DNA from 3 places in the Kitasatospora sp. NPDC088346 genome. Region 3 is predicted to be linked to each of the others. Evidence: riboswitches for the same ligand, from Rfam matches in the RefSeq annotation. Region 3 holds a riboswitch; each other region holds the start of a gene.

Region 1 (7,275 bases), on a different contig from region 3:
GGTGGCGGGCCGGGCGCCGATCCCCACCAGCACCTCGTCGGCGGGCAGCCGAGTGCCGTCGGTGAGCACCACGGCGCCGGGCTCGGCGGCCAGCACCCCGGTGCCGCAGCGCAGCGCCACCCCGGCGGCGGCGTACCAGCCGGCCATCGCCTCGCCGAGCGGCTCGGGCAGCGCACCGGGCAGCGGCGCCGGCCCGGCCTCGACCACCGTCACCTCGCAGCCCAGCTGCCGGGCCACCGTGGCGGTCTCCGCACCGATCCAGCCGGCTCCGACCAGCACCAGCCGCACGCCGGGGCGCAGCCGTTCGCGCAGCGCCAGCGCGTCGTCGACGGTGCGCAGCAGGCGGGCGCCGGGCGCCCCGGGCAGTGGCCGCGGCGCGGCGCCGGTGGCGACCACCAGCGCCTCGTACGGGAGGTCGCCGCCGTCGGTGCGCAGCACCCCGGGGGTCACGGCGAGGGCCCGGCGTCCGGGGAGCAGCTCGACGCCGAGGTGGTCCCAGTCGATCTCGAAGGTGGTGTCGTCGGCCTTGCCGAGCAGCACGTTCTTGGACAGCGGCGGCCGGTCGTACGGGCGGTGCGGCTCGTCGCCGAGCAACGAGATCCGGCCCTCCCAGCCCCCGCGGCGCAGGCCCAGCGCGGCCTGCGCGCCCGCCATGCCGGCCCCGACCACGACCACCCGTCCGGTTCGCTTCAGTTCGACCACCGGGCCAGCGTAGCGACCGCGCGTCCACGCCGTGTACGCGCCTTCGGGCCGGGCCGCGCCCGGCGTTATGGTGGACGGACACCACACACGGGAGCCCGGCGCACCGGGCTGAGAGGCGGGCTGAGGCGGCCCGCGACCGTCCGAACCTGATCCGGGTCATGCCGGCGAAGGGAGTATCGACTTTGGCACGGACACCTGACGTCCTGGTCGTCGGCGGCGGCATCATCGGCCTCGGCGTCGCCTGGCGCACCGCGCAGCGCGGTCTCGCGGTCACCGTGCTCGACCCGGCCCCGGGCGGCGGCGCGGCCCAGGTCGCGGCCGGGATGCTGGCCCCCGTCACGGAGCTCCAGTACGGCGAGGAGCCGCTGCTGCGCCTGGGCATGGCCTCCAACGAGCGGTACGCCGCGTTCGCGGCCGAACTCACCGAGTCCACCGGCCTGGACACCGGGTACCGGCAGACCGGCACGCTGGCGGTGGCGCTGGACTCCGACGACCGGGCGGAGCTGCGCGAGCTGCTCGCCTTCCACCAGCGGCTCGGCCTGGAGTCGCACTGGCTGACCGGCCGCGAGTGCCGCCGGCTGGAACCGATGCTGGCCCCCGGCGTGCGCGGCGGCCTCCAGGTGACGGGCGATCACCAGGTGGACGGGCGGCGGCTGTCGCGGGCCCTGCTCGCCGCCTGCGCCCGCGAGGGCGTCGTCCTGCACCGTGCCGAGGCCGCCGAGCTGCTGGTCACGGACGGCCGGGCCACCGGCGTCCGGCTGGCCGACGGCACCCGGCTGACCGCCGGGCAGCTGGTGCTGGCCGCCGGCTGCCGCAGCCACCTGCTGCCCGGCCTGCCGGACGGCGTGCTGCCGGCCGTCCGCCCGGTCAAGGGCCAGGTGCTGCGGCTGCGGATCCCGCCGGCGTACGCGCCGTTCCTGTCCCGCAACGTGCGGGCGGTGGTGCGCGGGCAGCACATCTACCTGGTGCCGCGGGCCGACGGCGAGCTGGTGATCGGGGCGACCAGCGAGGAGCTGGGCCACGACACCACCGTCACCGCGGGCGGGGTGTACGAGCTGCTGCGCGACGCGCACGAGCTGATCCCCGGCATCACCGAGCTGCCGCTGGTGGAGACCGGCGCCGGGCTGCGGCCCGGCTCCCCGGACAACGCCCCGCTGCTCGGCCCGACCGCGCTGCCCGGCCTCACCGCGGCGACCGGCCACTACCGCAACGGCGTCCTGCTCACCCCGGTCACCGCCGACCTGATCGCCGACCACCTGGCGACCGGGACCGTGCCCGGGCTCGCCGCCCCCTTCTCCCCCAGCCGCTTCACCGCAGAGGTCACGTCATGAACCAGATCCCGCTCACCGTCAACGGCGAGCCCCGCGAGCTGCCCGCCGCGACCACGCTGGCCGAGGTGGTGGCGCAGCTGAGCAAGGCGCCCTCGGGCGTGGCGGCGGCGCTCAACGAGGCCGTGGTGCCGCGCGGTTCCTGGGGCGAGACGGTGCTCAGCGCCGGCGACCGGGTGGAGATCCTCACCGCGGTCCAGGGGGGCTGAGCGCGATGACCGACACCCGCCTCGCACCGGACACCGGCACCGGCCCCGCGCCGGACACGGACGCGGACACCCTCACCATCGCCGGGACGACCTTCTCCTCCCGGTTGATCATGGGCACCGGCGGCGCCCCGAGCCTGGAGGTGCTGGAGCAGGCCCTGCTGGTCTCCGGCACCGAGCTGACCACCGTGGCCATGCGCCGGGTCGACCCCGGCACCCGGGGCTCGGTGCTCGACGTGCTCACCCGCAACGGCATCCGGGTGCTGCCCAACACGGCCGGCTGCTTCACCGCCGGGGAGGCCGTGCTGACCGCCCGGCTCGCCCGCGAGGCGCTCGGCACCGACTGGGTGAAGCTGGAGGTGATCGCCGACGAGCGCACCCTGCTGCCCGACCCGATCGAGCTGCTGGACGCCGCCGAGACCCTGGTCGACGACGGCTTCACGGTGCTCCCGTACACCAACGACGACCCGGTGCTGGCCCGCAAGCTGGAGGACGTCGGCTGCGCCGCGATCATGCCGCTGGGCTCGCCGATCGGCTCCGGCCTGGGCATCCGCAACCCGCACAACTTCCAGTTGATCGTCGAGAGCGCCGGCGTCCCGGTGGTGCTGGACGCGGGTGCCGGCACCGCCTCCGACGCGGCCCTGGCGATGGAGCTGGGCTGCGCCGCGGTGATGCTGGCCTCCGCCGTGACCCGGGCGCAGGACCCGGTGCTGATGGCCGACGCGATGCGCCGCGGGGTCGAGGCCGGCCGCCTCGCCCACCGGGCCGGCCGGATCCCGCGCCGGTTCCACGCTGAGGCCTCCTCGGCCATGGCCGGACGGGCCGAACTGGACACCCGGGAGCACCCGGCGTTCTGACCTGGTCTCAACTTCGGCACAGACTGCTCCCGACGGGCAGGCCACCGGCCACCGCCGGGGCCTTCGCCCCTACACTCCTCTGGTGGACATGACGCTGCGCGACCCCCTCATCGGAGCCCTGCTCGACGGCCGGTACCGGGTCGAGCAGCGGATCGCCGCGGGCGGCATGGCCACCGTCTACCGCGGCCTGGACACCCGGCTGGACCGGGTGGTCGCGCTCAAGGTCATGCACGAGTCGCTGGTCGGCGACAACGACTTCACCGACCGTTTCATCCGCGAGGCCAAGGCGATCGCCCGGCTCGCGCACCCGAACGTGGTGAACGTCTTCGACCAGGGCGCCGACGGCCAGGCGGTGTTCCTCGCCATGGAGTACGTGCCCGGCAGCAACCTGCGGGACGTGCTGCGCGACCGCGGCGCCCTGTCGGTGCGGGCCGCGCTGGACGTCATGGAACCGATCCTGGCCGCCCTCGGCGCGGCGCACCGGGCGGGCCTGGTGCACCGGGACATCAAGCCGGAGAACGTGCTGATCACCGAGGGCGGCATGGTCAAGGTCGCCGACTTCGGCCTGGTCCGGCTGCTCTCCGGCACCGACGGCGCGGTCACCAGCACCACCGAGGCCGGCACCGTGCTCGGCACCGTGTCGTACCTGGCGCCGGAGCAGATCCGCCAGGACCCGACCGACCAGCGGGTGGACGTCTACGCGGCCGGCATCCTGCTGTACGAGCTGCTCACCGGTGCCAAGCCGCACACCGGTGACAACCCGGCCCAGGTGATGTACATGCACCTGCACGAGAGCGTCCCGGCGCCGTCGCTGTCGGCGCCGGCCGTCGGCCCCGAGCTGGACGCGATAGTCGCCGCCGCCACCGCGCGCGACCCGCAGGCCCGGCCGTGGGACGCGGTGGAGCTGCTGGCCACCCTCCAGCGGGTCCGCCGCGGCCTGAGCCAGACCCAGCTGGACGCCGAGCCGCCGGCCTCCTCCCGGCTCACCCCGCAGTACTCGACCGGCGACGTCACCTCGGTGATCACCCCGCCGGTCGAGCGGACCAGCGTGCTGGAGGTCCCGCCGGACCTGCTGCCGCCTCGCCCGCCGGTCGACGAGGCCCCCGGGCACCGGACGATGCAGCTGCGCGCGGTGGGACCGGAGCGCGCGCCGCGCTCGCGCAAGCCGTTCATCTGGGCGGCCGTGGCCGCCGTGCTGCTCGTGCTCGTCGGCGGCACCACCTGGGTGCTGTCCAGCGCGGTCTACGCGACGGTGCCGAGCGTGCTCGGGCAGAGCCAGTCGCAGGCCCAGGCGGCGCTGGACCACTCCGGGCTGCACGGCACCTACACCGAGGAGTTCAGCGAGTCGGTCAAGGCCGGGCAGGTGATCTCCACCGATCCCGGGGTGGGGCAGAAGCTGCGCAAGAGCGACTCGGTGAAGGTCAGGCTCTCCAAGGGCCCGGAGCGGATCCCCGTCCCGGAGCTGGCCGGCAAGCCGCTGGAGACCGCCCGCAAGGCGCTGACGGACGCCCGGCTGACGCCCGGCACGGTGACGGAGTCCTTCGACGACACGGTGGCCAAGGGCGCGGTGGTCAGCGCCTCGCCCGGCGCGGGCGAGCAGCTGGCGGTCGGTTCCCCGGTCGCGCTGGTGGTCAGCAAGGGCATGGTCCCGGTGCCGAACGTGGTCGGTCTGGACAAGGACGCGGCGGCCAAGGCGCTCGCCGACGCCGGGTTCAAGGTGCAGACCTCCGGCCTCAACCTGTTCGGCACCGGCAAGGTGGCCTCGCAGAGCCCGCAGGCCGGGCAGCCCCGGCCGCAGAACAGCGTCGTGACGATCAACTTCTCGCTGTTCTAGGTCGACCGGACGGGGGCCCGGGTCGTGCGGCGGGGCCCGCCGGGGCCCTACCGCAGCGGGCCGTCGCCGGGCTCCTCCTGGTAGGAGTAGCGCTGCTCGGCCCACGGGTCGGCCCGGTTGTGGTAGCCGCGCTCCTCCCAGAAACCCCGCCGGTCGGCCCGCATGTACTCCACCGCGCGGACCCACTTGGGGCCCTTCCAGGCGTACAGGTGCGGGACCACCAGGCGGACCGGGAAGCCGTGCTCCAGGGTCAGCGGCTCGGCGTTGTGGTGGGTGGCGAAGACCGTGCCCGGGTCGGCGAAGTCGGCCAGCCGCAGGTTGGCGCTGTAGCCGTACTCGGCCCAGACCATCACATGCGTGACGTCGGGGGCGGGGGGCACCAGGTCCAGGACGGTCTTGGCGGCCACGCCGCCCCACTCGTTGCCGAGCATCGAGAACCGGGTCACGCAGTGGAGGTCGCCGCGGACGGTGACCCGGGGCAGCGCGTGGAAGGCGGCGAAGTCCCAGCTGTGCTTCTCGGCCGAGGCGGTGGCGCCGAACACCTGGAAGTCCCAGCTCTGCGGCTTGAAGCGGGGCACCGGACCGTAGTGCAGCACCGGCCAGCCGCGCTGCAGCCGCTGGCCCGGCGGGATCCGCGGGTCAGACGGCTGCGGCTGTTCCGGTTCGTGCTGACCCATGCCTCCATGGTGACAGACGGCGGGCGCCCTGCCGCGCGCGCCCCTGGCGCACGCCCCAGAAGTACGTAGATCGGGCCATACGACACATGTCAGGGTGAGCGTGAACTTACTGGAATTACCGCCCACAACGGTGCCACGATGCCCCCAACCGCGGTAGCGCGAGCGACGCATGGGACAAGGAAGGCACCGCCATGAAGGGCGACCCCGAGGTCATCGAATTCCTCAACGAGCAGCTCACCGCCGAGCTGACCGCGATCAACCAGTACTTCCTGCACGCGAAGATGCAGGAGAACAACGGCTGGACCAAGCTCGCCAAGTACACCCGGCACGAGTCCTTCGACGAGATGAAGCACGCCGAGGTCCTCACCGACCGGATCCTCTTCCTGGACGGCCTGCCCAACTACCAGCGGCTCTTCCACGTCCGGATCGGCCAGACCGTCAAGGAGATGTTCGAGGCCGACCGCCAGGTCGAGGTCGAGGCGATCGACCGGCTGCGCCGCGGGATCGTGGTGATGCGGGCCAAGAACGACGTCACCTCGGCCAACATCTTCGAGGACATCCTCGCCGACGAGGAGCACCACATCGACTACCTGGACACCCAGCTCGAACTGCTGGAGAGGCTCGGCGAGCCGCTCTACCTGGCCCAGCTGATCGAACAGCCGGAGTCCTGAGCCCCATCACCCGGGGCCGGGGACGGATCCGGGAGCGCCGCGGAGGCTAGGCGGCCAGCGGCGACGGCCGGAGCTGCGGGGTCTCGCCCTCCGGCTCGGCGAGACCGAGCCGGACCGCCAGCCTGGCTGTCGGGCACGGGCGCGCACCGTGCTCCCCCAGCAGCGCCTGGATCCGCCGCACGCAGGAACCGCAGTCGGTGCCGGCCTTGCAGCCCTTGGCGATCTGCCGCGGGGTGGCGGCGCCGGCGTCGATCGCATCCTTGACCTGGGCCTCGGTGACCGCATGGCACATGCAGACGTACATCGCGGTCTCTCCCGGGTGGTGCTGGACGGTGCTGCCGAACGGGGTCCTGTGGGTTCTCCCGGCCCTGCCGGCGACCCCGGCGAACCAAGATCAGCAAAGCCTTGCCTTACCTCGCCAAGCCTTACCTTACCCGGCGATCGGCGTACGAAAAAGCCCCTCCCCGCTCGGATCACCCGAGCAGGGAGGGGCTTTCGTCACACCGGTGCAGCCGGCGGCCTCAGTGGCCCCGGTACATCTCCGCCACCAGGAAGGCCAGGTCGAGCGACTGGCTCCGGTTGAGCCGCGGGTCGCAGGCCGTCTCGTAGCGCTGGTGCAGATCGTCCTCGAACACCTCGTCGCCGCCGCCGACGCACTCGGTGACGTCGTCACCGGTCAGCTCGACGTGGATGCCGCCCGGGTGGGTGCCGAGCGCGCGGTGCACCTCGAAGAAGCCCTTGACCTCGTCGAGCACGTCGTCGAAGCGGCGGGTCTTGTGGCCGGTCTCGGCCTCGTAGGTGTTGCCGTGCATCGGGTCGCAGATCCACACCACCTGGGCGCCGGACGCGGTGACCTTCTCCACCAGGGAGGGCAGGTGCTCGCGGACCTTGCCCGCGCCCATCCGGGTGATGAAGGTGAGCCGGCCGGGCTCGCGCTCCGGGTCCAGCCGGTCGATCAGGGTGAGCGCCTCGTCGACCGAGGTGGTCGGGCCGAGCTTCA
Region 2 (7,275 bases), on a different contig from region 3:
CGGACCGCTGTCGATGGAGATGCCGCCGAGCTTGGTGATGACGTCGCCCGGCTTGAGGCCGGCCTGGTCGGCGGGGCCGCCGGGGGTGACGGCCGGGGTGCCCTGGACGTCCTTGGTCTGGATCTGGGCGCCGTCGCCCTTGTAGTCGTCGTTGCGCAGCACGCCGAGGATCGCGTAGACCGGGTTGCCGTCCTTGATCAGCGTCTCGGCGACCCACTTGGCCTGGTTGATCGGGATGGCGAAGCCGAGGCCGATCGAGCCGGCCCGGCCGCTGGAGCCGCCGCTGTTGGACTGGATCGCCGAGTTGATGCCGATCACCTGGCCGGAGGCGTTGAGCAGCGGCCCGCCGGAGTTGCCCGGGTTGATCGAGGCGTCGGTCTGCAGCGCGTTCATGTAGGACGCCTGGGAGCCGGTCTCGTCACCGGAGGCGACCGGGCGGTCCTTGGCGCTGATGATGCCGGTGGTGACGGTGCCCTCGAGGCCGTACGGCGCGCCGATCGCGATGGTGGCGTCGCCGATGGCGGTCTTGTCGGAGTCGCCGAGCGGCAGCGGGACGAGCTTGTCCTTCGGCGGGTTGTCGAGCTTGACCACGGCCACGTCGTAGCCCTGGGCCCGGCCGACCACGGAGGCGGGGTAGGAGGAGCCGTCGGAGAACTTGACCGTCAGCTTGCCGCCGCTGGCCGCCGGGGCGACCACGTGGTTGTTGGTGAGGATGTGGCCCTCGGTGTCGAAGACGAAACCGGTGCCCGTCCCCGACTCGCTGGAGCCCTGGGCCTTGATGGTGACGGTGCTGGGCAGTGCCTTGGCGGCGATGCCGGCGACCGACTCGGGGGCCCGGTCCAGGGCCTTCTGGTTGTCGCCGACCGTCACGGTGGTGCTGGTGCGGCTGGTGGAGCCGGCGAACCCGTCCTTGCCGTCGGTCAGCGAGACGCCGATCGCGCCGCCGGCCAGGCCGGCCAGCACGGCGACGGCCGCGACCACGGCGATCAGGCCGCCGCGCCGGCGACGCGGGCCGGGCGGCGGGACGGCCGGCGTGCCCCACTCGACGGGGTGGCCGGGACCGCCCGTACCGCCGGGCGGGGTGCCCCAGCCGCCGAGCGGGTGCCCGGCGCCGAACGGGTGGTGCGGCTCGCCCGCGGGCGGCTGCGGCGCGGCCTGCGGGTGCCCGGCCGCCGGGGAGGCGTACGGGTTGGGGTCGCCCTGCGGCGCGCCCTCGGCGAGCACGGGCACCGGCGCGGCCGGAGCGGCGGGTGCCGGAGCGGCGAACCCGGCGGGCGCGGCCGGCGGCGGTGCGTCCAGGTAGCCGGGCGCGGGGGCGGGGGCCGGCGCGGCGGGCAGCACCGGCGGCGGTGCGTCGATGTACCCGGGGGCGGCCGGGGCGGTCTCGGCCGGCTTCGACAGAGCACCCGCCTCTGGAACGCCGGAGGACTGACCCTCCTGCGCCCCGGTGGACCCACTCTCGTGCTCGGTGCTCACGGACGACCTCCATAGCTGACAGGACCTTGGCCATAGTTTTTCGCACGACCGATTCAGTTGCCGTAAGCAGCCCCCTGAAGAAGTCATGAGAATGCTTAGGCGCTCCCGACAACCGGGCCCGGCGGGGCCGTCCGGCCGCGCTGCGGAGAAGTCCCGCGATGCGGACGGCACCCCGCCCGGCCTTGGCGTTCGACGCCGATCCCGTTAGCCTGGCGCTCCAAACTGAAACGACGCGGGAGCTTGGACCAACCAGGCTGAGAGTGCGCTGTTCGACCGTACGCCATGGGTACCACGGCATGGACGGTCGAGGGGACGCAGACCGCCGGAACCTGTCCGGGTAATGCCGGCGTAGGGAGTATCGGCCATGACGGCTGTTTCGCCTTCCCCTGCCTCGACGTCCGCCACCGCCGTGGCCGAGCGTCCCGAGGCGCCCCTGGTGCTCGACACCGAACCTCCGAGAACCCTGGACTTCCGTGCGCAGTTCGCGCTCTGGGCCAACCTCGGGATCAGCCTGATCGGCTTCTCCAGCGCCGCCACGGTGCTCGGGACGGCGGGCGCCGAGCTCTCCTTCGCCGCCGCGGTGACCGCGATCGTGGTCGGCACCGTGATCGGGACCGCGATGCTCGGCGTGGCCGCGCTGATCGGCGCCCGGACCGGCGCACCGGCGATGGCCGTGCTGCGCGGGCTGTTCGGGACGCGACTGTCGTACCTGCCGACCGTGCTGAACATCGCGCAGTGCATCGGCTGGGGCGTGTTCGAGCTGATCGTGATCGCGGGCGGCGCCCAGAACGTGGCCGGGACGCAGGGCTGGCGCTGGCTGTTCGTGCTGCTCGCCGGCGCGCTGACGACGGTGCTGACGATCTGGCCGCTGGGCTCGATCGCGGTGCTGCGCAAGTACGTGGCGATCGCGGTGGGCGTCGCGATGGTCTACTTCACCGTGCAGTTGGGCCGGCAGGGCTTCCCCGACCCGGGCGCGGGCAACTGGGACGGCTTCCTGACCGCGACGGACGCGGTGATCGCGGTGTCCATCTCGTTCGTCCCCCTGGCCGCGGACTACACCCGGCACTCGCGGACCCCGGGCGCCTCGTTCTGGGGCACCTTCTCCGGCTACACGGTGGCCCAGGTCTGGTGCTACGTGCTGGGCCTGATCGCCCTGCTCCAGCAGGACGGCGACAGCGCGAAGATCTTCGACTCGTTCACCGGGGTGACGGCGGGCTGGGTGTTCCTGCTGGTCCTGGTCCTGCGGGAGACCGACCAGTCGTTCGCGAACGTGTACTCGACGGCCATGTCGGTGCAGAACCTCTTCCCTCGGATCGACCGCCGGGTGCTGACCGTCGGCATCGGCACCCTGGTGACCGGCCTCGCCCTGTGGATCCACGAGCTCAGCGAGGGCTACACCAACTTCCTCTACCTGATCGGCGCGGTGTTCGTGCCGCTCTTCGCGGTGCTCGCGGTCGACTACTTCTTCGGCGCCGGCCGCGGCGGCTGGAACCTGGAGCAGGACGCCCCGGCCCGGCCGCTGATGCTGCTGCCGTGGGCGGTGGGCTTCGCCACCTACCAGTTCATCGCGCCGACCCCGGTGGCCGGCTGGTGGACCGGCTTCTGGCAGGACCTGCAGTCAGCGGTGGGCTTCGAGGCGCAGCCGTGGACCTCGGCCTCGCTGTTCGCGTTCCTGGCCGCCGCGCTGGCCACCTGGGCGACCACGCTGGTCCGCCGGCCGGTCTGAGGCCGGCAACGGTCGGCGGCCTCCACGGGGTCGCCGCAACCGGGGTAGCCGTCACCGGTCCGGGACCGCCACCGAGCCGCCGTCACCGGGGACCTGTTCACCGCACGTTCCCCGTGGCGGTGGCTTTCGGCCATTGTGGCCCGCGTAGGGTGATCGTCGTGGACACCCAGCCCCTCGACTCCGCCGCGGCCTCCGCCGGCCCGCCCGACCGCACCTCCGTCCGGGTGATCGCCCACCGCGGTTCGTCCGCGGCGCTGCCCGAGCACACCGAGGAGGCCTACCGGCGGGCGATCGAGGAGGGCGCGGACGGGCTGGAGTGCGACGTCCGGCTGACCTCCGACGGCGAGCTGGTCTGCGTCCACGACCGGACGGTGCGGCGCACCTCGAACGGCAGCGGCACGGTGTCGGCGATGACGCTCGCCCAGCTCGGCGAGCTGGACTTCGGCTCCTGGAAGTCGCCGCAGGACCCGAGGCCCGCCTCCGTGCTGACGCTGGACCGGCTGCTGGAGCTGGTGGCCGACAGCGGTCGCCGGATCGAGCTGGCGATCGAGACCAAGCACCCGACCCGGTACGCCGGGCGGGTGGAGGCCGAACTGCTGCGGACGCTGGACCGCTTCGGCCTGCTGCCTAACGGGTCGGCCGACCCCGCCGGGTCCACGGTGCGGATCATGAGCTTCTCGGAACTGGCGCTGCACCGGGTCCGCCGGGCGGCGCCGGCCGTGCCGACGGTGTACCTGCTGGAGCGGCGGCTGCCGCTGCTGGGGCGGATCGGCTCGTTGCCCGGCGGGGCCCGGATCGCGGGGCCCGGGATCGACCTGGTGCGGCGCGACCCCGGTCTGGTGACGGCGCTGCGGCGGGCCGGGCACCGGGTGCACGTGTGGACGGTGGACGAGCCCGCCGACGTCGAGCTGTGCGTGCGGCTCGGGGTGGAGGCGCTGATCACCAACCGGCCGCGCCAGGTGCTGGAGCAGCTGGGTCGCTAGGGCCTGTCCTGGGGGCGCGGTTGACCCGGCCGCGCGCCGTTCTCGGGACCCTGTGGGCGCATTGGGGCGCACAGGGGGCGCGAAGTGTGGAAAGGGGTGTAATTCCTCCTCTCCCACAACACAACGTGAGCATCTAATCACCTTTCGAGCACCGTGAGTTGCGAGCCCGGAAATGGCCGTCAGGGATCGGTGAACGGTCGTTTCCGACGCATTCCCAGGGGGCATCCATCCCTCGGCAGAAGCGAAGGAGGTCCGGGGGTGGCGTTGATGGTGGCGCGTTCTGTGCCTGAGAAGGCCGAGCCGGCTTCATCGACCCTGGCAGTGCCGCACGGTCCGGCGAGCGTGGGCGTGGCGCGACGGCGGTTGCGGCGCGATCTGGGCGATCGGGAGATACCGGATTCGGTGATTGACGATGCTGTGCTGATCCTGTCGGAACTGCTCAGCAATTCCTGCCGGTATGCCCGGCCGCTCGTCCGGCTCGCCGAACCGGAGCAGGACGGGGACGCGGGCGCGGTACTGGTCCGCTGGCAGACCCACGGCGACGGCCTGCTCACCCTGGAGGTGACGGACGGCGGCGCGGCCACCAGGCCCCTGCCCGCCCGGCCGTCCGTGACGGCCCGGGGCGGTCGCGGCCTGAACATCGTGGGCGAGCTGGCCAGCGACTGGGGGGTGCGGCACGCACCCGGCCGGGTGACGGTCTGGGCCGAGCTGCCCGCCGACGGCCGGCGCCCGGCGGCCAACCCGGCCGGACGGCCGGACGGTCCGGGGCGGCCGGACAGCGCGGGGCGGCAGGTCCGCAGCGCCTGAGCGGGCTGCGCGGGCCCGGGCGCGGGGCCCGCCGGACGCCGTACGCGGGGGAAGGCCCGGAATTCTCAGTAGGCTGCCCGGAGCAAGACGTCGCCGTCACCGGGAGAGCCGCACCATGGCCAAGAAGGCCGCCAAGAAGTCGCCCCAGCGCAGCCAGTCCACCACCGTGACCGCGGGCGAGGTCCCGGTCGTCGGCGCGCGCGAGATGTGCCCGTGCGGCTCGGGCCGCCGCTACAAGGCCTGTCACGGCCGGGAGGCCGCACACGCGGTGCAGGAGCTGGTGCACCGCCCGTTCGAGGGCCTGCCGGGCGAGGCCGACTGGGTGGCGCTGCGCGAGCTGGTGCCCGCCGCCACCGTGCCGCTGACGCTGGCCGCCGGGGTGGCCGAGCAGGCCGAGGGCGAGGTGCCCTCGGTGACGCTGGCGACCGTGCTGCCGCTGGCCTGGCCGGCCCTGCGCCGCCCGGACGGCTCGATCCTGCTGGGCCTGCAGACCCAGTCCTCCTCCGGCGACCTGAGCCGGGACCTGGCGGACGCGCTGGAGCTCGCGCTGACCACCCCGCCCGGCAGCCCGGTGCCGTCCCGCCGGACCGTTCCCGGCGGCCGGCGGCTGCAGGAACTGCTCGACACCACAGCCGAGTTCGTCCCGACCGTGCACACCGGCTTCGAGTTCTGGCTGGAGGAGTCGCAGAGCGCCGAGGGTGAGGTGGCGGCCTCCCTGGAGCGGGCCAACGCCTCCGCCATCCCGACCGAGAAGCTCAACGGCCTGACCGCCGCCTACTGGTGCGGCACCCCGGACAAGAACCACCTGCGCTGGGTCATGACGGTGCCCGAGGAGCAGCTGCTGGACGCGCTGGCCCGGCTCTCCGCCTCCGGCGAGGCCTCGCTGGGCGCGGACACCCGCCTGGTCGGCTCGTTCCGGGCACACGGGCTGACCGTCCCGGTCTGGGACCTGCCGCTGGAGATGACCGCGGCCGACTGCGAGAAGCCCGCCGCGGCCTTCGCCGAGAAGCTGGCCACCGCGCTCACCGAGTCCACCCCGCTCACCGCCGAAGAGCGTCGCGCCCGCGCGAATCTGGTGAACCGTCAGGTCACGCTCAACTGACCCACCGGTGACGGGCGTCACAATTCCCGCTCAACGGCCCTGGTCGCGGAAGATTCCAAGACCGGGGCCGCGTGGACAAATTGGCGCGCACGCGGATCTTTGTTACTGTTTTAAACAGTCCGGTCGCTGGTGCATCCCCCGTCGCCAGCGGCCGGGCCTTTTGCTTTTCCGGACGGTACGCCTGCGGCGCACCCGAACGGCCGTGCGGGCCGGGCCGTTCAGAACGGCAGCCGGCTCCCGTCCGGCGCGGTCGTGGTGACCGCGATCAATCCACCGAGCAGGGCCTCCACTTGGGGCAGCCACACGCCGTCCTCGCGCGGCGGGCGCACCCAGTGCACGCCCCCCGCGCCGGTGCGCGAGGGCGGCAACGGCAGGTACCCGCCCGGGCCGTGGTAGCGCAGCGCCCCGGGCACCCAGGCGCGCTCCGCCAGCAGTTCGCCCAACTCGTCCAGCGTGTAAGGCGCCACCAGCAGCAGGTACCGGGACGGCGTGGCCAGCACCGGCCCGAGCGGCACCCCCGTCCCGTCGAACCAGGCGAGCAGCCGGGCCCCGGCCACGGCGGGCACGCTGACCGCGCACACCGTACGGCCGGTGGCCATCAGGACCGGTGCCCCGGGACAGCGCCGCTCCCACCACCAGCGCACCATCCGCGGGTCGGTGGTGGCGGCGATCAGCGGCGGGTCGTGCGGGTGACCGCCCGGCACCGGGCAGCAGAGGTCTCCGCACGAGCACGGCCCGCCCGCACCGCGCGCCGCCGTGGCGCCCGGCAGGACCGGCCAGCCCAGCGCGGCCGCCGCTAGGGCCGCGGTCAGCGCCCGGCGTCGGCTCCCGGGTCTCCGGCCCAACGCCCGCAGCGCGCCCGCCCGCAGGGCCTCGACCCGGGACGCCCCGGCCCGCCGCAGCGGCTCCAGTCGACGACGTGTCCGACGCATGAACACTCGTTCCTTTCCGCGACCATGGAGCTCGGGACCGTCGATCGGCGCACCGGCCGGCGGATGCCGCACGGCCCGGCCGAGGTGACCCAGGGATGGGTGGGAGGCGGGGCCGGACGGACCGGCCCGCTGGAACGAGAATCCCTCATACGTCCGGATGGACGCCCTCCTGCGGGGCCCGGTTCCACCGTATGAGTGAGTCAAACCCTCCGCGGGCGACCGGCGCGGACGCGAAGCATACGATCCGGA
Region 3 (7,275 bases):
GCCCACGGCAGTGATGCCGACCCGCGGTATGTGGAGGTCCATGGCCGACATCCTGGCCGGTCACGGCGGTGGCGGACCTGAGTACCCGTACTCATCAGTGACGGGCGACCGACCCCGGTCATGACATCCGTCATGCGCTTTCCCGCACAGTCGACACTGCCGCAGGACCCCGGCCGGAAACGAGACTTGAGACATCGCAGAGAGCGACCGGGACGAACGGGGAACGGGACCATGGCCACCATCACCACCAGCGCGAAGACCGAGCAGAACACCTCCGGCGCGGCCGCCGCCCTCCGGCCGCTGGCCGTCGACGTGGCGGTGCCGCTCGGCGTCTACTACGCGGCGCACTCGCTGTTCGGCCTGGGGCTGGTCGCCTCGCTGACCGTCTCCAGCGCCGTCCCGGTCGTGCGCACCGTCGCCGGGCTGCTCCGGGACCGTTCGGTCAACAGCCTGGCCCTGGTGATGCTGGTGGTGAACGTGGCCGGCATCGCGCTGTCCGCCGTCGCCGGCGACCCGCGGCTGATGGTCGCCAAGGACGGCGCGATCAGCAGCGTGATCGGCGGCTCGATGATCGTCACCGCGCTGCTCGGCCGCCCGTTGATGACGGCCGGCCTGCGGCCCTTCCTGGTCAAGGGCGACGCCGCCCGGTCCGCCGCCTGGGACCGGCTGATGGCCGGCTCGGCCGCTTTCCGCCGCGACGAGCGCAACTTCTCGCTGGCCTGGGGCGCCGTGCTGGTCACCGAGTGCGCGGCCAAGGTGGTGCTGGCCTACACCGTGCCGGTGGAGACCATGGTCTGGCTGGGCACCGTCCTGCTGGTCGCGGCGATCGGCCTCGGTGTCCTGGTCGGCAACGTCTTCGCGGAGCGGATGGCCGAGCGGGTCACCGCCGAGACCGTCTGACCGCCTCGCCCGGCCCGCCCAGCCGGCCGGCCCGCCCCGCGCCGCGCCCGCCCGTCACCCCGACGGGCGGGCGCTCCCGCGTCAGGCCTCCTGCACCGGGATCGGCAGGCTGACCGGCTTACCGTCGGCCGGCTTCCCGGCGGCGGGCTTCCCGTCGGTCGGCTGCCGGCCGTCGGCCGGGGCCTTGGGCGCGTTCATGGCGCCCAGCAGCTGCCGGGCCAGGCCCAGCCCGGTGCCGCCCATGGTCAGCGCCTTGGCGAACATGTCCGACATCCCGTCCGCGCCGTTCAGCAGCACCATGTGCTCGACGTTGCCGAAGGCCTCCGCGCCGGCCCGTACGATCTCCGGCCAGTTCTCGGCCAACTGCTGCGCCACGACGGCTTCCTGGTTCTCCGCGAGGGCCGCCGCCCGGGCCTTGATGGCCTCCGCCTCGGCCAGACCGAGGGCCCGGGCCGCCTCCGCCTGCGCCAGGCCCCTCGCCTCCGCGGAGGCCGCCTCCGCCAGGCCGGTCGCCTTGGTCGCCTCGGCCGCCGCCAGACCGCGGGCCCTGGTCGCCTCGGCCTCCGCGGTGGCCGCCACCTTCACCCGGTTCGCCTCGGCGCCCGCCTTCAGCTCGGTCTCCCGCGCCAGGGCCTCGGCCGCCGAGATCCGGGCGTCACGGTCCGCCTCGGCCTTCGTCCTGGTCTCGTACGCACGGGCGTCGGCCGGCTTGCGGACGTCCGCCTGCAGCTGCTGCTCCTTGCGGTGCGCCTCCAGCTCGGCGACCTTGGTCTCCTGGACCACGACCTCCTGCCGGGCGGCGGCCTGCGCCAGCGGTCCCGCCTGCATCGCCCGGGCCGTCGCGGTCTCCATCTCGGCCTGGTAACCGGCTTGCTGGATACCGGAGTTGCGGGTCGCCTCGGCCTTGCGGGCGAACGCCTCCTGCTCCGCCTCGGTGGCCCGGCGGTCCGCCTCGGCGGCCGCGATCCGGGCGTCCCGCTGGACGGCGGCCGCGTGCGGGGCGGCCAGGTTGGTGATGTACCCGGTCGGGTCCAGGATCTCCTGGATCTGCAGCGAGTCGATGATCAGGCCGAGCTTCTCCATCTCGGAACCGGACGCGGCCCTGGTCTCCCCGGTCAGCCGCTCCCGGTCCCGGATCATGTCCTCCACGGTCAACCCGCCGACGATCGACCGCAGATGGCCCGCGAACACGTTGTGCACCCGCTGGCCCATCATCTTCTGCTGGTCCAGGAAACGCCGGGCGGCATTGGCGATCGACACCGTGTCGTCGCCCACCTTGAAGATCACAACACCCTTGACGTGCACCGGAATACCCTGCGACGTCACGCACTCGACGTCCAGCTCGGCCTCGTTCAGATCCAGCGACAGCTTGCGCACCACCTGCACGCCCGGCACCACGAAGGTGCCCCGGCCGGTGACGATCCGGAATCCCAGCCCGTCGGCGAGACCCTCGGTGCGGTGCGTCGAGCCCGAGATGACCAGCGCCTCGTTCGGCTCCGCCACCCGCCACATCAGTTTGAACAGCACGATCAGAACGACGATGGAGGCCGCCACGGCCCCCGCGATGCCGATGAGCATCGGCTTTCCCCCTTCGGAGCGCACCGGCTCCGTGGCTGCGCTCTGATGTGCAGGACGGCGCGGAACGCGGTGGCAGCAGCAGATTCTTCGCCTGCCGTGATCCTTTGGGAAGCCTCAGGTGTCCTGAAAGCGCATCAGGGGCGTCAAGATTGCGTCAAGACGGTCGAACGCGCCGAGGTGTCAGCCGTACGCCGGCGCGACGTAGACCGTGCGCGGCGGCTGGTACTCCAACACCACCACCCGCGTCCCCGGCGCCAACGGCTCGCCCGGTACCGCGAGGTGGGCGAGGAACGCCTCCGCCCCCTGCCGCTCGGGCACCTGGATCAGCACCTCGCCGACCAGGCCGGCCCCGACCCTGCCCGTCACCCGCCCCGTCAGCCCCACCATCCGGCCAGTCTGCCACCCGGTCCGCTGTCCGGAACCCGTCTGGACCTGGGCGGACCGGCCCGCTACGGTGTTGGACGTCTTACGCAGGCAAACCGTCTGCGGACACGGGAGCTCGGAGCACCGGGCTGAGAGGGCGCTGAACGGTCACGTCGAGGACGTGCCGACCGCTGCGCCGACCGCAGGAACCTGGACCGGATAATGCCGGCGTAGGGAGTAGAAGGTCAGATGACCGTCTTTGATGCACAGCAGAAGTCTGCCCGCGGCACGGCCGCCCCGGTCAGCAGCGCCGCCACCGGCTACCCGACCCCGGCCTGGCGCAAGGCCTACCTGGAAGGGTCCCGGCCCGACCTGCGGGTCCCGTACCGCGAGGTCCACCTCACCAACGGCCGCACCGTCCCGCTCTACGACACCTCCGGCCCGTACACCGACGCGGACTACCAGCCCGACGTGCGCCGCGGCCTGCCGGCGCTGCGCGACGCGTGGATCCGCCAGCGCGGCGACGTCGAGGAGTACGACGGCCGCGAGGCCCGCCCCGAGGACGACGGGATCAAGCACACCGCGCCGCGCGGCGGGAACCTCCGCAACCTCGACGCGGTCTTCCCCGGACGGCCGCGCCGCCCGCTGCGCGGCCGCGCCGGCGCCGCGGTCACCCAACTCGCGTACGCCAGGCAGGGCGTGATCACCCCCGAGATGGAGTTCGTGGCCCTGCGCGAGGGGCTGGAGCCGGACTTCGTGCGCGACGAGGTGGCCCGCGGCCGCGCCGTCATCCCGGTCAACGTGAACCACCCCGAGGTGGAGCCGGCCATCATCGGCACCAACTTCCTGGTGAAGATCAACGCGAACATCGGCAACTCCGCGGTCACCTCCTCCATCGAGGAGGAGGTGGAGAAGATGACCTGGGCCACCCGCTGGGGCGCCGACACCGTCATGGACCTCTCCACCGGCCGCAACATCCACACCACCCGCGAGTGGATCCTGCGCAACTCCCCCGTGCCGATCGGCACCGTGCCGCTCTACCAGGCCCTGGAGAAGGTCGACGGCAAGGCCGAGGACCTCAGCTGGGAGGTCTACCGCGACACCGTCGTCGAGCAGTGCGAGCAGGGCGTCGACTACATGACCGTCCACGCCGGCGTGCTGCTGCGGTACGTCCCGCTCACCGCCCGCCGCAAGACCGGCATCGTCTCGCGCGGCGGCTCGATCATGGCGGCCTGGTGCCTGGCGCACCACCAGGAGAACTTCCTCTACACCAACTTCGAGGAACTCTGCGACATCCTCGCCGCCTACGACGTCACCTTCTCGCTCGGCGACGGCCTGCGGCCCGGCTCCATCGCGGACGCCAACGACGACGCCCAGTTCTCCGAGCTCCAGACGCTCGGCGAGCTCGGCCGGATCGCCCGGGACCGCAACGTCCAGGTGATGATCGAGGGCCCGGGCCACGTCCCGATGAACAAGATCCGCGAGAACATGGACCTCCAGCGGGAGATCTGCGACGAGGCCCCGTTCTACACCCTCGGCCCGCTCACCACCGACGTCGCGCCCGGCTACGACCACATCACCTCGGGCATCGGCGCGGCGATGATCGCCTGGTGGGGCACCGCGATGCTCTGCTACGTCACCCCCAAGGAACACCTCGGCCTGCCCAACCGGGACGACGTGAAGACCGGCGTCATCACCTACAAGATCGCCGCCCACGCGGCGGACCTGGCCAAGGGCCACCCCGGCGCCCAGGAGTGGGACGACGCCCTCTCCGACGCCCGCTTCGAGTTCCGCTGGGAGGACCAGTTCAACCTGGCCCTCGACCCGGAGACGGCCCGCGACTTCCACGACGAGACCCTCCCCGCGGAGCCCGCCAAGACGGCGCACTTCTGCTCCATGTGCGGCCCGAAGTTCTGCTCGATGAAGATCAGCAAAAGCATCATGGACACCTACGGCGACGACATGGCCGTGGCCAGCGACGATGAGGCCGAAGCTGGCATGAAGGCCAAGTCCGAGGAGTTCGCGGCCAACGGCAACCGGGTCTACCTCCCGCTGGCTGACTAACGGCCGACCCAGAACCGCGCCGCACCGGGAGGCAGGAGGGGGTCTCCCGGCGCGGCGCTGTGCACCCGACTCGAAACGGACCCGCAGTCCGGGCACGCCACCCCCAGGATCGCGGATCGGACCCGCAGCACCACCAACTCCGCTTCTACCAGGAGCTCTTCGACCAGAACACCATCGACTCGCGGAAACCACAGGTCCCCGAACACCGCATCGGCCACAGTCGATCACGATCGCGGTCTGGGTGACCCTCCGTGGCCCTGGCACGGAAACGGAAAGGATGCTGTTGGTGATCTTCATGAGCGACGGGTTCGAGTCCCGTCGCTCAGTCGCTGGCACAGGTGCTGGAGGCGGGTGGTCTGGCCTCGTTGGGGGCCGTTGATCCGCCGTCGTCGCGGTGCTGGCTGAGGCGGATGATGTTGGTTCCGGCTGCGGTGAGAACGTGCTGGACGTGGGTCTTCGCTGTGCCGCGATAGCGGCAGTTGCGCAGGCCATGGGCGTGCACGGTCTCGGAGACAGTGGCCTCGCAGCCGGCTCTCATGGCGTATCGGTCCTGCCAGGCCCTGGTCTTCTGCTCTTTCCTGACGCGGTTTTGGATCTCCTGCAGCGGCCGTGGCAGGAGCAGGATGTGGCGGCCTTTGCCGTCGACGTTTCCGGTGCACTTCGGACGGTCGTCGCAGGCCCGGCAGACAGCACGTGGGAAAAGCACCGACAGGCGTGGCTGTCCATCGGCGAGGGTCGGTTTCCAGGGTGGGCTGGTGGCGCCGTTGGGACAAGTAAGCGTTCGTTCCTCCCAGTTGGGGTGGAAGTCCTCTTTGTCGAAGCCCGGGAGTGCCCGTGACCGGGGTGGGAGCCGGACGGGGCCGACCAGGTCGATTCCGTACTCGGTCCTGGCCCGGTGGGTGGTGGCGGGGCTGGTGTATCCGCCGTCGACCAGGTGCTCGGCCGGGGCCAGGTCGCGTGCGGCGAGGTCGCAGTGGATCCGTTCCAGGGCGTCGATGTCCTGCTCGGGTGCCGGCGTGGTGGCGACGTGCACGATCACGTTGGGCAGGCCGGTGTCGCAGGTCTCGGTCTGGTGGTCCTTGTAGCCGACCCACTCGGCCTTGCCGGGCTTGTGGCTAAAGCGGGCCTGCGGATCGTGGGGTGAGACGATCTGCACCGACGACCACGGCACCCGGGCGGAGGCGAGGTCGGGCCGACCGTCGGATGCCTCCGCGGACGTCGAGCGCCGAGGACTGTGACGTCGGCCCAGCCGGTCGCGGGTCTGCGTGGGCCCGCGCCAGCACAGACCACCGTGTTCGTCGTACCAGTACTGCTGGACCCAGACCTGCCGCATCACCTCGACCTTGGGCAGCCACCGGAGCCGGGCTGGGGTGCCAGGAGCGAGGAGGGCTTGGAACAGGCACATGCCGTCCGCACCGACCGTGAGCGCGTACTGCTTGCGCTCGCTCGTCTCCTTGGGCAGTCGGTCGTAGCGGACTGGCCCGCCGTAACGCCGGGCCCACTCGTCCGTCATCAGGGCGGATACCCAGTTCTCGTCCGCTGCGGCCAGTTCCTCCAGGGCCGCGCGCAGGGTCTCGCCGACCAGCTCGATCCGGTCCAGGCGCCGCACCGCCGCCAGGACGTGGGTGGAGTCGGTCCGCTGTCGCCCACGTCGTTTGACCAGCCCCGCCTCCGCCAGCCGTTCCACCATCACCGTCAGCAACCGGTCCGCCCGATCGCCCTCGGCCATCCGGTCACGGAACTCGCTGAGCACCGAGAAATCGAAGCCCGGATCATCCAACTCCAGCCCCAGGCAGTAGTTTCCAGTCCAGACGACACCGGACGGCCTCGGCTGCCTGACGGTCGGTGAGGTTCTGCGCGTACTGCAGCACCGACACCAACGCCAGTCGCGCCGGCGACAGGCCGCGACGTCCGTCAGCGGGGTACCAGTCGGCGAAGTCATCGTCCGTGAACAGCCCATCCAGATGATCCCGCACCCACATCGCAGCCGTGCCCCGAGGATTGCTCGCCCGTGCCATCCGCGCGGTCAGCGGCGGGATCTCCCGCGCGGACCACGAACCCATCGCCACCGCAGTCCAGCCCTCTGACCAGCCCGATCTCCGGGCCAGGACAGCAGACAAGCCCGGGCTCAATCAGCCGAAAGGCAGCAACATCACTCTCATCGGTGAAGATCACCAACAGCATCCGGAAAGTGATCCAGAACCAGTTTCCACCCGTCGTCGACAGATGGGTCGGGTGAAATCTCCTGGTCGGTATGGCGCGCGAACGCAGAGGCGTCGAAGACACCGGATCTCGCCGACAGGCACATGTGGGAGAAGAGCCCGCAGGCCCCGACCGAGCCCGCCCTGTCAGGGGCCCGTGACACTGCCA

Evidence for each region. A riboswitch is a leader RNA that binds a small molecule or an ion and turns the genes downstream of it on or off. The one in region 3 is predicted to bind thiamine pyrophosphate.
Region 1: another riboswitch for thiamine pyrophosphate. It lies ahead of thiO (glycine oxidase ThiO); the one in region 3 lies ahead of thiC (phosphomethylpyrimidine synthase ThiC).
Region 2: another riboswitch for thiamine pyrophosphate. It lies ahead of ACIOFR_RS18710 (purine-cytosine permease family protein); the one in region 3 lies ahead of thiC (phosphomethylpyrimidine synthase ThiC).

Annotation. Positions count from the first base shown of each region.
Region 1 covers NZ_JBIURH010000001.1:526,164-533,438, reverse strand. The annotation lists gene ACIOFR_RS02385 (NAD(P)/FAD-dependent oxidoreductase) at 1-702, opposite strand, end outside; TPP riboswitch at 780-892, shown strand; gene thiO (glycine oxidase ThiO) at 861-2,033, shown strand; gene thiS (sulfur carrier protein ThiS) at 2,030-2,239, shown strand; gene ACIOFR_RS02370 (thiazole synthase) at 2,245-3,093, shown strand; gene pknB (Stk1 family PASTA domain-containing Ser/Thr kinase) at 3,182-4,927, shown strand; gene ACIOFR_RS02360 (sulfite oxidase-like oxidoreductase) at 4,975-5,604, opposite strand; gene bfr (bacterioferritin) at 5,796-6,275, shown strand; gene ACIOFR_RS02350 (bacterioferritin-associated ferredoxin) at 6,322-6,579, opposite strand; gene ACIOFR_RS02345 (class II 3-deoxy-7-phosphoheptulonate synthase) at 6,797-7,275, opposite strand, start outside.
Region 2 covers NZ_JBIURH010000012.1:172,738-180,012, reverse strand. The annotation lists gene ACIOFR_RS18715 (S1C family serine protease) at 1-1,476, opposite strand, end outside; TPP riboswitch at 1,699-1,850, shown strand; gene ACIOFR_RS18710 (purine-cytosine permease family protein) at 1,841-3,202, shown strand; gene ACIOFR_RS18705 (glycerophosphodiester phosphodiesterase) at 3,361-4,185, shown strand; gene ACIOFR_RS18700 (ATP-binding protein) at 4,453-4,992, shown strand; gene ACIOFR_RS18695 (DUF5926 family protein) at 5,108-6,094, shown strand; gene ACIOFR_RS18690 (bifunctional DNA primase/polymerase) at 6,313-7,026, opposite strand.
Region 3 covers NZ_JBIURH010000034.1:1,958-9,232, reverse strand. The annotation lists gene ACIOFR_RS30770 (3-oxoacyl-ACP synthase III family protein) at 1-42, opposite strand, end outside; gene ACIOFR_RS30765 (VC0807 family protein) at 232-900, shown strand; gene ACIOFR_RS30760 (flotillin family protein) at 982-2,478, opposite strand; gene ACIOFR_RS30755 (hypothetical protein) at 2,659-2,865, opposite strand; TPP riboswitch at 2,960-3,095, shown strand; gene thiC (phosphomethylpyrimidine synthase ThiC) at 3,091-4,905, shown strand; gene ACIOFR_RS30745 (transposase) at 5,228-6,658, opposite strand; gene ACIOFR_RS30740 (transposase) at 6,678-6,887, opposite strand.